Regions from separate parts of the Cellulosimicrobium composti genome, predicted to be linked through region 1. Evidence: predicted binding sites of a transcription regulator. Region 1 holds the regulator's gene; the other holds the start of a gene.
What was found. Region 1 encodes LexA, which represses DNA repair genes until DNA is damaged. Its sites were predicted from a motif close to TCGAACANNTGTTCGA; they were not measured.
Positions count from the first base shown of each region.

Region 2: the regulator LexA is predicted to act here: its motif matches at 2,503-2,518, upstream of ruvA (Holliday junction branch migration protein RuvA).

Region 1 is NZ_JAAFAN010000040.1:15,866-20,910, forward strand. It holds gene GYH36_RS12395 (ATP-dependent DNA helicase) at 1-1,094, shown strand, start outside; gene GYH36_RS12400 (L-lactate dehydrogenase) at 1,123-2,133, shown strand; gene lexA (transcriptional repressor LexA) at 2,251-2,985, opposite strand; gene GYH36_RS12410 (LysM peptidoglycan-binding domain-containing protein) at 3,317-3,685, shown strand; gene nrdR (transcriptional regulator NrdR) at 3,790-4,317, shown strand; gene GYH36_RS12420 (aldo/keto reductase) at 4,343-5,045, opposite strand, start outside.
Region 2 is NZ_JAAFAN010000016.1:13,129-18,173, forward strand. It holds gene GYH36_RS06675 (hypothetical protein) at 1-162, opposite strand, end outside; gene pdxT (pyridoxal 5'-phosphate synthase glutaminase subunit PdxT) at 225-887, shown strand; gene GYH36_RS06685 (YebC/PmpR family DNA-binding transcriptional regulator) at 894-1,655, shown strand; gene ruvC (crossover junction endodeoxyribonuclease RuvC) at 1,878-2,447, shown strand; gene ruvA (Holliday junction branch migration protein RuvA) at 2,609-3,244, shown strand; gene ruvB (Holliday junction branch migration DNA helicase RuvB) at 3,247-4,323, shown strand; gene yajC (preprotein translocase subunit YajC) at 4,500-4,949, shown strand; gene secD (protein translocase subunit SecD) at 5,031-5,045, shown strand, end outside.

The sequences.
Region 1 (5,045 bases):
TCCCGGACGGGGCGCGCGCGGCGGTCGCGGCGGTGCGCGACGCGGCGCGCGAGGTCCTGTCGTCCCTCAAGCCCGAGACGGGCGTGACGAAGCCCGCGCAGCCCGACAGCGGGCTGAAGATGGCGCAGTCGACCATGCTCCAGCTCTTCGAGGTCGCCGAGCGCATGGCCGCGGACCCGACGGGCCACGACGTGCTCTGGTGCTCGCGGCCCGGCGAGGGCGGCTGGACGGCCGACCGGTTCGGCGAGGGCGCGAGCCGCCTGCACGCCGCACCGCTCGGCGTCGCGGGCCTCATCCGCACGCACCTCCTCGCCGAGCGCACGGGCGTCTTCACGTCCGCGACGCTCGCGCTCGGCGGGAGCTTCGACGCGGTCGCGCGCACGTTCGGCCTCGGCGCGACAGGAACCGGTGACGACGAGGCGCCGCGCTGGCGCGGGATCGACGTCGGCAGCCCGTTCGACTACGCGCGCCAGGGGATCCTCTACGTCGCCAAGCGGCTGCCGACCCCCGGGCGCGAGGCCGCGACGGAGCACCAGCTCGACGAGATCGCGACGCTCGTCGAGGCCGCCGGCGGGCGCACCCTCGGGCTGTTCTCGTCGCGCCGCGCCGCCGTCGCGGCGGCCGAGGCGATGCGCGAGCGGCTCGACGTGCCGGTCCTGTGCCAGGGCGACGACCAGCTCCCGACGCTCGTGCGGGAGTTCGCCGCCGACCCCGCCACGTGCCTGTTCGGCACGCTCTCGCTCTGGCAGGGGGTCGACGTGCCCGGCCCCTCGTGCTCGCTCGTCCTCATCGACCGCATCCCGTTCCCGCGCCCGGACGACCCCGTGAAGTCGGCGCGGGCGCGCGCGGTCGAGGCGGCCGGCGGCAACGGGTTCATGCAGGTGTCCGCGACGCACGCCGCGCTCCTGCTCGCGCAGGGCGCCGGTCGCCTCGTGCGCTCCACGGAGGACCGCGGCGTGGTCGCGGTCCTCGACCCGCGCCTCGTCACCGCCCGGTACGGCACGTTCCTCACCCGGTCGATGCCCCCGTTCTGGCAGACGACCGACCGCGACGTCGCCGCTGGTGCGCTCCGTCGCCTCGCCGCCCTAGGCTGAGGCCTTCCAGCGACTTCACGGAGGCGAGATGACGACGAGCACGTCCCCGCAGGGCACCGGCGGCGCGACCACGGGCGGTCCGGGAGGCGGGGCCCGCACCACGAAGCTCGCCATCGTCGGCGCGGGCGCGGTCGGGTCGACGCTCGCGTACGCGGCCCTCATGCGCGGGGCGGCGCGCACGGTCGCGCTGCTCGACGTCAACCGTGCGAAGGTCGAGGCCGAGGTGCTCGACCTTCAGCACGGGATCCAGTTCATGCCGATGGCGCGCGTGGAGGGTTCCGACGACGTCGCGGTGTGCGCGGGTGCCGACGTCGTGGTCGTGACCGCGGGCGCCAAGCAGAAGCCCGGGCAGACGCGGCTCGACCTCGCCGAGGGCACGATCGGCCTCATGCGCACGATCCTGCCCGGGCTCGTCGAGGTCGCGCCCGACGCGGTCTACGTCATGGTCACCAACCCCGTGGACATCGTCACGTACGCGGCGCTCAAGTTCTCCGGCCTGCCGCCGTCGCAGCTCTTCGGCAGCGGGACCGTCCTCGACTCCTCGCGACTGCGCTTCCTCGTCGCCCAGCACTGCGGCGTGGCGGTGCAGAACGTCCACGCGTACATCGCGGGGGAGCACGGCGACACCGAGATCCCCCTGTGGAGCTCCGCGACCATCGGCGGCGTGCCGCTGCTCGAGTGGCAGGGCATCGCAGGCCGTGGACCGCTCACGGCCGACGTCCGCGACGACATCGCGCGCGAGGTCGTGCAGTCGGCGTACCGGATCATCGAGGGCAAGGGTGCGACCAACTACGCGGTCGGGCTCGCGGGGACGCGCATCATCGAGGCCGTGCTCGACGACGAGCACCGCGTCCTGCCCGTCTCGACGCTCCTCGACGGCGCCTACGGCCTCGAGGACGTGTGCCTCTCCCTGCCGACCCTCGTGGATCGGCGCGGGGCCGTCGAGCGCGTGGGGGTGCCGCTCGCGGACGACGAGCTCGCGGGCCTGCGCGCGTCCGCGGAGTCGCTGCGCGCCGTCGCACGACGCTTCGGGCTCTGACCCCGCGCGGGCGCGACGGCGGCCCGGCCCGAGCGAGGGCGGCACGGGGCCCGAGGACACGAGAGCCGGGTGGTCCGCCGACCACCCGGCTCTCGCGCCCTCAGAGGCCGTGCCGGTTCACAGGCTGCGCAGGACCGAGACGACGCGCCCGAGCACCTGGGCGTCGTCGCCCGGGATCGGGTCGTACGCGGCGTTGTGCGGCATGAGCCACACGTGGCCGTCGGCGCGGCGCAGGCTCTTGACCGTGGCCTCGCCGTCGATCATCGCCGCGACGATCTCGCCGTTCTCGGCGACCGGCTGGCGCCGCACGACGACCCAGTCGCCGTCGCAGATCGCCGCGTCGACCATCGAGTCGCCCTGGACCCGCAGGAGGAAGAGCTCGCCGTCGCCGACGAGCTGGCGGGGGAGGGGGAACACGTCCTCGACGACCTGCTCGGCGAGGATCGGGCCACCGGCCGCGATGCGGCCCACGACCGGGACGTACGACGGCGCGGGGCGGGACTCGTCGTACGCGGGCTCGGGCGCGGTGCCGGCGACCGAGAGGGGCGTCGCCCGCCGGGAGTCGTCCGGCTGGACGACCTCGATCGCGCGCGGCCGGTTGGGGTCGCGGCGCAGGAAGCCCTTGCGCTCGAGCGTCGTGAGCTGGTGCTTCACGGAGGACGGGCTCGTGAGGCCGACGGCCTCGCCGATCTCGCGCATGCTCGGCGGGTAGCCGCGCTGCTCGACGCACGCGCGGATGGTCTCGAGCACGAGCCGCTGGCGCGGCGTGAGCCCGTCGCCGCCCGCCGAGCCGTCCGGGAGCTCGCGCACCTCGGCGAGCCCTCGTGCGCTGTCCGTGCCTCGTCCCGCCATGGTCGCTCCGCCCTCGTCCGTCGCGGGCCGCCGGCGCAACGCGTGCCCGCGGCCACCCCACCCCGGGGCGTGCGCCCCGGGCCCTCGGTCGTCTCCCCAGGTCCGAGCGGACATGTCCGGCGAACCGACCTGACCCCAGGCTAGGGGAGGTTGCGACACGAATCAAACACCTGTTCGAGCATGTCTCGACTCTGTCGGTCGTTCGTGATAGACCTTCGTACAGATGTTCTACGTACAGGTGTTCGACCATGGGTCGGGCGCCGCACGCGACGGGCGGCGGGTCCGATCGACCGGGGAAGGCGATCGGGCTCGCGGTCGGGACGGAGGAGACATGCAGGCGGTGGGAATCATGGCGGGGCCGGTCGCCCTCGCGAGCGGCCGCACGGAGCGCGCGCGGCACGACGAGGCGCCGCTGCGGCTCACGCGGCGCGGCCGTGTCGTCCTCGTGCTGCTCGCAGCCCTGGTCCTCGTGCTCGCCGCGCGCGTGGGCGTCGCCGTCGCGAGCGGGCCCGGCGAGCCCGTCGAGGTCCGGGTGCACGTCGTGAGCTCGGGCGAGACGCTCTGGGAGCTGGCGCAGGGCGTCGCGGCCCCGGGAGAGGACCTTCGCGACGTCGTCAGCGGTCTCGTGGAGCTCAACGGGCTGTCGTCGTCCGGCGTCCAGGCGGGCCAGAAGCTCCTCCTCCCCGTCGAGGAGGGGTAGCGCGGGCGAGACGCACGTCGCACGCGAGCGTGTTGCACGGCCCGGCCGCGACGGCATACGTTCGTCGCGCCGACCTGTCGGCGCGACCCGCGGAGGAGCCCGCCATGCACTGCCCGTTCTGCCGTCACGCGGACTCCCGCGTCGTCGACTCGCGCACGTCCGACGACGGGTCCTCGATCCGACGGCGCCGTCAGTGCCCCGAGTGCAACCGGCGCTTCACCACCATCGAGACCGCGAGCCTGTCCGTCGTCAAGCGCTCGGGCGTGACCGAGCCGTTCTCGCGCGAGAAGATCGTCAACGGCGTGCGCAAGGCGTGCCAGGGCCGACCGGTCAACGAGGACGACCTCGCGGTGCTGGCGCAGCGCGTCGAGGAGACGATCCGGGCGAGCGGCAGCGCCGAGCTCGACGCGTACGAGATCGGCCTCGCGATCCTCGGTCCGCTGCGTGAGCTCGACGAGGTCGCCTACCTGCGCTTCGCGAGCGTCTACCAGGCGTTCGACTCGCTCGAGGACTTCGAGAGCGCGATCACGTCGCTGCGCGTCGAGCGGGAGGAGCGCGAGTCGGCGGCGAGCCGCGGCACGTCCGCCGACCCGGAGGTGGCGGCGGACCGCGACGCCGCACCGCTCGGCTGACGCCGCGCCGGGACCGCGGGCCGGCTCACAGGTCGCTCGACCTCGACGCCCAGATGTTGATGCCCGCGTCGGCGGGGAGCGCCTCCACGGCGGCGACCTCCTCCGGTGAGAGCGCGGGCGCGTCGAGCGCCGCGAGGTTGTCGTCGAGCTGCTGCGTCGAGCTCGCGCCGAGCAGCACCGAGGTGACCCGCTCGTCGCGCATCGCCCAGAGGATCGCCGTCGTGGCGAGGCTCCGGCCGTGCTCGCGCGCGAGCGCGTGAAGGCGCCGCACGTGCCCCAGGTTCTCCTCCGAGAGGAACGACTGCCGCAAGGGTCCGCCCCGCGCAGCGCGCGACCCCGCGGGCACGCCGTCGAGGTACCGGTCGGTGAGCATGCCCTGGGCGAGCGGGGAGAACGCGACGACCCCGAGCCCCTCGGAGCCCGCGACGTCGAGGACGGACGCCCCCGCGGGGTCGTGCGGGTCGGGCTCCTCGACCCACCGGTTGAGCATCGAGTACGACACCTGGGTGACGACGAGGTCGACGCCGAGCCGGGCGGCGACCTCGAGCGCCTCCCGCGTACGCCGAGCGGAGTACGAGGAGATGCCCGCGTACCGCGCGCGTCCCGAGCGCACCGCCGTGGCGAGCGCGCCGACGGTCTCGGTGAGCGGCGTCGTCGGGTCGAAGCGGTGGGAGTAGAAGATGTCGACGTGGTCGAGGCCGAGCCGGCGCAGCGACGCGTCGAGCGAC
Region 2 (5,045 bases), on a different contig from region 1:
CGCCGTCGCACCCTTCGTGCTGCGGGGCGGGCGCGGTGGGCGCGGCGCGGCGCCCGGGTACGGGGCCGGCAGACCGGCGTACCCCGGGCCGGGATACCCGGGGGCCGGGTACGGGCCCTGCGGGCCGGGAGGCGGGGCGGGCGGTCCGGGCGGGTAGGTCACGACCGCGAGGCTAGCAACCGTCGCGGCCGGAACGGCCGCCCGCCGACGTATCATCACCCCTCGTGACGATCACGATCGGTGTCCTCGCCCTCCAGGGCGACGTGCGCGAGCACCGCGCCGCGCTCGAGTCCGCGGGCGCCCGCACGGTCGGCGTGCGCCGCCCCGAGGAGCTCGCCGCGGTCGACGGGCTCGTGCTCCCCGGGGGCGAGTCGACCACCATCGACAAGCTCCTGCGGATCTTCGACCTCGCCGAGCCGCTGCGCGCCCGGATCCGCGAGGGTCTGCCCGTCTACGGCTCGTGCGCCGGGATGATCCTGCTCGCCGACCACATCCTCGGCGGCACGGCCGACCAGCGCACCCTCGGCGGGCTCGACGTGACCGTGCGCCGCAACGCGTTCGGCCGCCAGGTCGACTCGTTCGAGACCGACCTCCCGTTCGAGGGCCTCGCGCCGGGCGGCGCGGCCGACGAGCAGGGCACGGTCCCGGACGGGGCGACCGGGTCCGTGCACGCCGTGTTCATCCGCGCGCCGTGGGTCGAGGACGTCGGACCCGGCGTCCGGGTGCTCGCGCGCATCCCCGACGAGGAGGCCCCCGGCATCCCCGCGGCCGCCGCCGGTAGGATCGTCGCAGTCCAGCAGGGATCGCTGCTCGCCACCTCGTTCCACCCGGAGATCTCCGGGGACACGCGCGTGCACGAGCTGTTCGTCAGAATCGCGAAGGGGTAGGAACGCATGTCAGGGCACTCCAAGTGGGCCACGACCAAGCACAAGAAGGCGGCCATCGACGCCAAGCGCGGCAAGCTCTTCGCGAAGCTCATCAAGAACATCGAGGTGGCCGCCCGCACGGGCGGCGGTGACCCCGCGGGCAACCCGACCCTCTTCGACGCCATCCAGAAGGCCAAGAAGTCGTCGGTGCCCAACGACAACATCGACCGCGCCGTCAAGCGCGGCTCCGGCGAGGGCGCCGACGCCGTCGACTACCAGACGATCATGTACGAGGGCTACGGCAACAACGGCATCGCCGTGCTCGTCGAGTGCCTCACCGACAACAAGAACCGCGCCGCCTCCGAGGTGCGCCTCGCGTTCAGCCGCAACGGCGGCAACCTCGCCGACCCCGGCTCAGTGTCCTACCTGTTCTCGCGCAAGGGCCTCGTCGTCGTGCCCAAGGCCGACGGCGTGACCGAGGACGACGTCATGCTCGCCGCGCTCGACGCGGGCGCCGAGGAGGTCACCGACGCGGGCGACGTCATCGAGGTGCTGTGCGAGGCGAGCGACCTCGTCGCCGTGCGCACCGCGATCCAGGAGGCGGGCATCGAGTACGACTCCGCCGACTCGATCTGGCACCCGTCCATGGAGGTCGAGGTCGACGCCGAGGGCGCGCGCAAGATCCTGCGCCTCATCGACGCCCTCGAGGACAGCGACGACGTGCAGAACGTCTACGCGAACTTCGACGCGTCGGACGAGGTCATGGCGGAGCTCGAGAACGACGACTGATCTCGCTGGTTCGGTCACCGAGGCCGACGGCGTGGTCGCTCTGGGTGGCGGGGCGAGCGAGGTGCGCGCGGTCTACCATCCGCGGCGCTCGTTCCTCGCGCCGCTCCCGCCAGGCCCGCCACGACCGCGCGCACCTCACCCGCCCCGCCCGCTTCGGCTCGCCGTGGTCCGCGGCCCGCGGGGCGTCCGGGTTTCGTCGTCGGGTCGTGGGAGGGTAGCGGCGTGCGCGTTCTCGGAGTGGACCCTGGGCTGACCCGGTGCGGTGTCGGGGTGGTGGACTCCGCGCGGGGGCGGCGGGCCGAGCTCGTGGCCGTCGGCGTGATCCGGACGGACCCCGAGCTCAGCGTGGACCTGCGCCTGCTGCGCATCGCGGAGCGGCTCGACGCGTGGTTCGACGAGCACGTGCCCGACGTCGTCGCGGTCGAGCGCGTGTTCGCCCAGCACAACGTCGGGACGGTCATGGGCACGGCCCAGGCCGCGGGGCTCGCCATGGTCGGCGCGGCCCGGCGCGGCGTCCCCGTCGCGCTGCACACGCCGTCGGAGGTCAAGGCCGCGGTGACCGGGAGCGGGCGCGCGGGCAAGGAGCAGGTCCAGCGCATGGTCGCCGGCATCCTCGGGCTCGCGGAGCCACCGAAGCCCGCGGACGCGGCCGACGCGCTCGCGCTCGCCATCTGCCACCTGTGGCGCCCCGCCGGCGCGCTGCAGGGCGGCGAGCGGCACGAGCTGACGCCCGCGCAGCGTGCGTGGGCGGCGGCCGAGCACGCGGCCAAGGGGCGCCGGGCGCCGCGGTGACGGCCCTCGTGTCGCTCGTCCGGTGCGTGGGCGACCCTTGCTAGAGTGACCGCGGTCGTACGGGTGTTCGACGCGCTCCGCGGAGCGCCGCCCGACGGCGGTCGTCGGGCCCGGCGGACCATCGGACCAGGCCGGTACCGCCGGCCGGGAGAGGAGCCTGCGTGATCGCGTCCCTGAGCGGCGTCGTGGCGAGCGTCCAGCTCGACCGCGCCGTGCTCGAGGTCTCCGGGGTGGGCTACCTCGTCCACGCCACGCCCGCCACGCTCGCCGGTCTGCGCGTCGGCGAGACCGCGCGGCTCGCGACGAGCCTCGTCGTCCGCGAGGACTCCTTCACGCTCTACGGCTTCGCCGACGACGACGAGCGCGCCGTGTTCGAGACCGTGCAGACCGTGAGCGGCGTCGGCCCGCGCCTCGCGCTCGCGATGCTCGCGGTCCACACGCCGGACGCGCTGCGCCGCGCCGTCGCCGGGGGCGACATCGCCGCGCTCGTGCGCGTGCCCGGGATCGGCAAGAAGGGCGCCCAGCGCATCGCGCTCGAGCTGGGGGACAAGCTCGGGCCGCCCACGGGCGCGGACGCCCCCGAGCCCGGGGCCGCCGCGTCGGGTGCCCCGCGGCGTGTCGACGACCGCCGCGACCAGGTGGTCGAGGCCCTCGTCGGCCTCGGCTGGAACCTCAAGGCCGCCGACGACGCGGTCGCGACCGTGCTCGCCGAGGCGGGCGTCGACGTCGTCGAGGCGCCGGACGTGGCCGGGGCGCTGCGCGCCGCGCTGCGCGTGCTCGGCGGACCGAGGGGCTGAGCATGGCGACCTTCGACCAGGTGGGCGTCGGCGACCTCGGGGGAGACGGGACCTTCTCGTCCGAGCGCATCGTCGCGGCGGGTGCGGACGACCTCGAGCGCGCGGCCGAGGCGGCGCTGCGCCCGCGCCGCCTCGAGGAGTTCGTCGGCCAGGCCGTCGTGCGCGACCAGCTCTCGCTCGTCCTCCAGGCCGCGCTCGCGCGCGGCAGCTCGCCCGACCACGTGCTCCTGTCCGGGCCGCCCGGGCTCGGCAAGACGACGCTCGCCATGATCATCGCGGCGGAGCTCGGCACGTCGCTGCGCGTCACGTCCGGGCCGGCGATCCAGCACGCGGGCGACCTCGCGGCCGTGCTGTCCTCGCTCGAGGAGGGCGAGGTGCTCTTCATCGACGAGATCCACCGGCTCGCGCGCCCGGCCGAGGAGCTCCTCTACATGGCGATGGAGGACTTCCGCGTCGACGTCGTCGTGGGCAAGGGCGCCGGGGCGAGCGCGATCCCCCTGTCCCTGCCGCCGTTCACCGCCGTGGGCGCGACGACGCGCGCCGGTCTGCTCCCCGCGCCCCTGCGCGACCGGTTCGGGTTCACCGGCCACCTCGACTTCTACTCGAGCGACGAGCTCGAGCGCGTGCTCGCGCGGTCCGCGGGGCTGCTCGGCGTCTCGCTCGACGCGGACGCGGCACGCGAGATCGCCGGGCGCTCGCGCGGCACGCCGCGCATCGCCAACCGTCTCCTGCGGCGCGTGCGCGACTGGGCGCAGGTGCGCGGCGACGGCAGCATGGACCTGGCCGCCGCGCGCGCGGCCCTCGAGGTCTACGAGGTGGACCCCATCGGCCTGGACCGGCTCGACCGCGCCGTGCTCACGGCGCTGTGCACGCGGTTCAACGGCGGTCCCGTGGGCCTGACGACGCTCGCGGTCACGGTCGGCGAGGAGGCGGAGACGGTCGAGACGGTCGCCGAGCCGTACCTCGTCCGTGAGGGGCTGATCGGGCGGACCCCGCGCGGGCGGGTCGCGACGCCGGCCGCGTGGGCCCACCTCGGGCTCACCCCGCCGCGCGAGGGCGGGACGCTGTTCGACGCCTGACGGGAGCCCCGGCGGGGCCGGCCCGTGACGGCGGTCACAGGCCCTGCCGACCAGGCCCTAGAATGGTCGGGATCCGAGCGGGCGGAACTCCGCGGCGAGACGGCTCGTTGGTGAACCGTGCGCGCACGCCTAGACTGCGCGCAGATCCCGCACAGAACAGGACACGAGACTCCGTCATGGATATCAGCTTCATCCTCATCCTCGCCCTCGCGGCGGGCGCGATGTTCCTCATGACCAGCCGCACCCGCAAGCAGCAGCGCGAGGCCCAGAACTTCCGGGCGAACCTCGCCCCCGGGCAGGAGGTGATGACGGGCTCGGGCATGTTCGGCACGATCGTCGACGTCGACGAGGAGGCTGACGTCATCACGATCGAGTCCACGCCGGGCAACCAGTCCCGGTGGCTGCGCGCGGCGATCGCCAAGCTCGTCGAGCCGCCGGTCGCGGCCGAGGAGGAGGCCGACGAGACGTCCGACGAGGACGCCGCGTACGGCAGCGCCGACCCGGACGCCGGGACCACCTCGGGCGACGTCGACGACCTCGTCGTGCCCGACGACCTGTCCGGCCTCACCGACGGCGGATCGGACAAGGACCGCGGGCGCCGGGACGACGGCACCGACACCAAGTGACCATGTGCCGGTCGCTGCCGCGACCGGTCTGACGCGGTGGGCCGCGAGGCCCACCGCACACGCACGAGAAGAGACGGACAGTTGGCCACCAGCAGC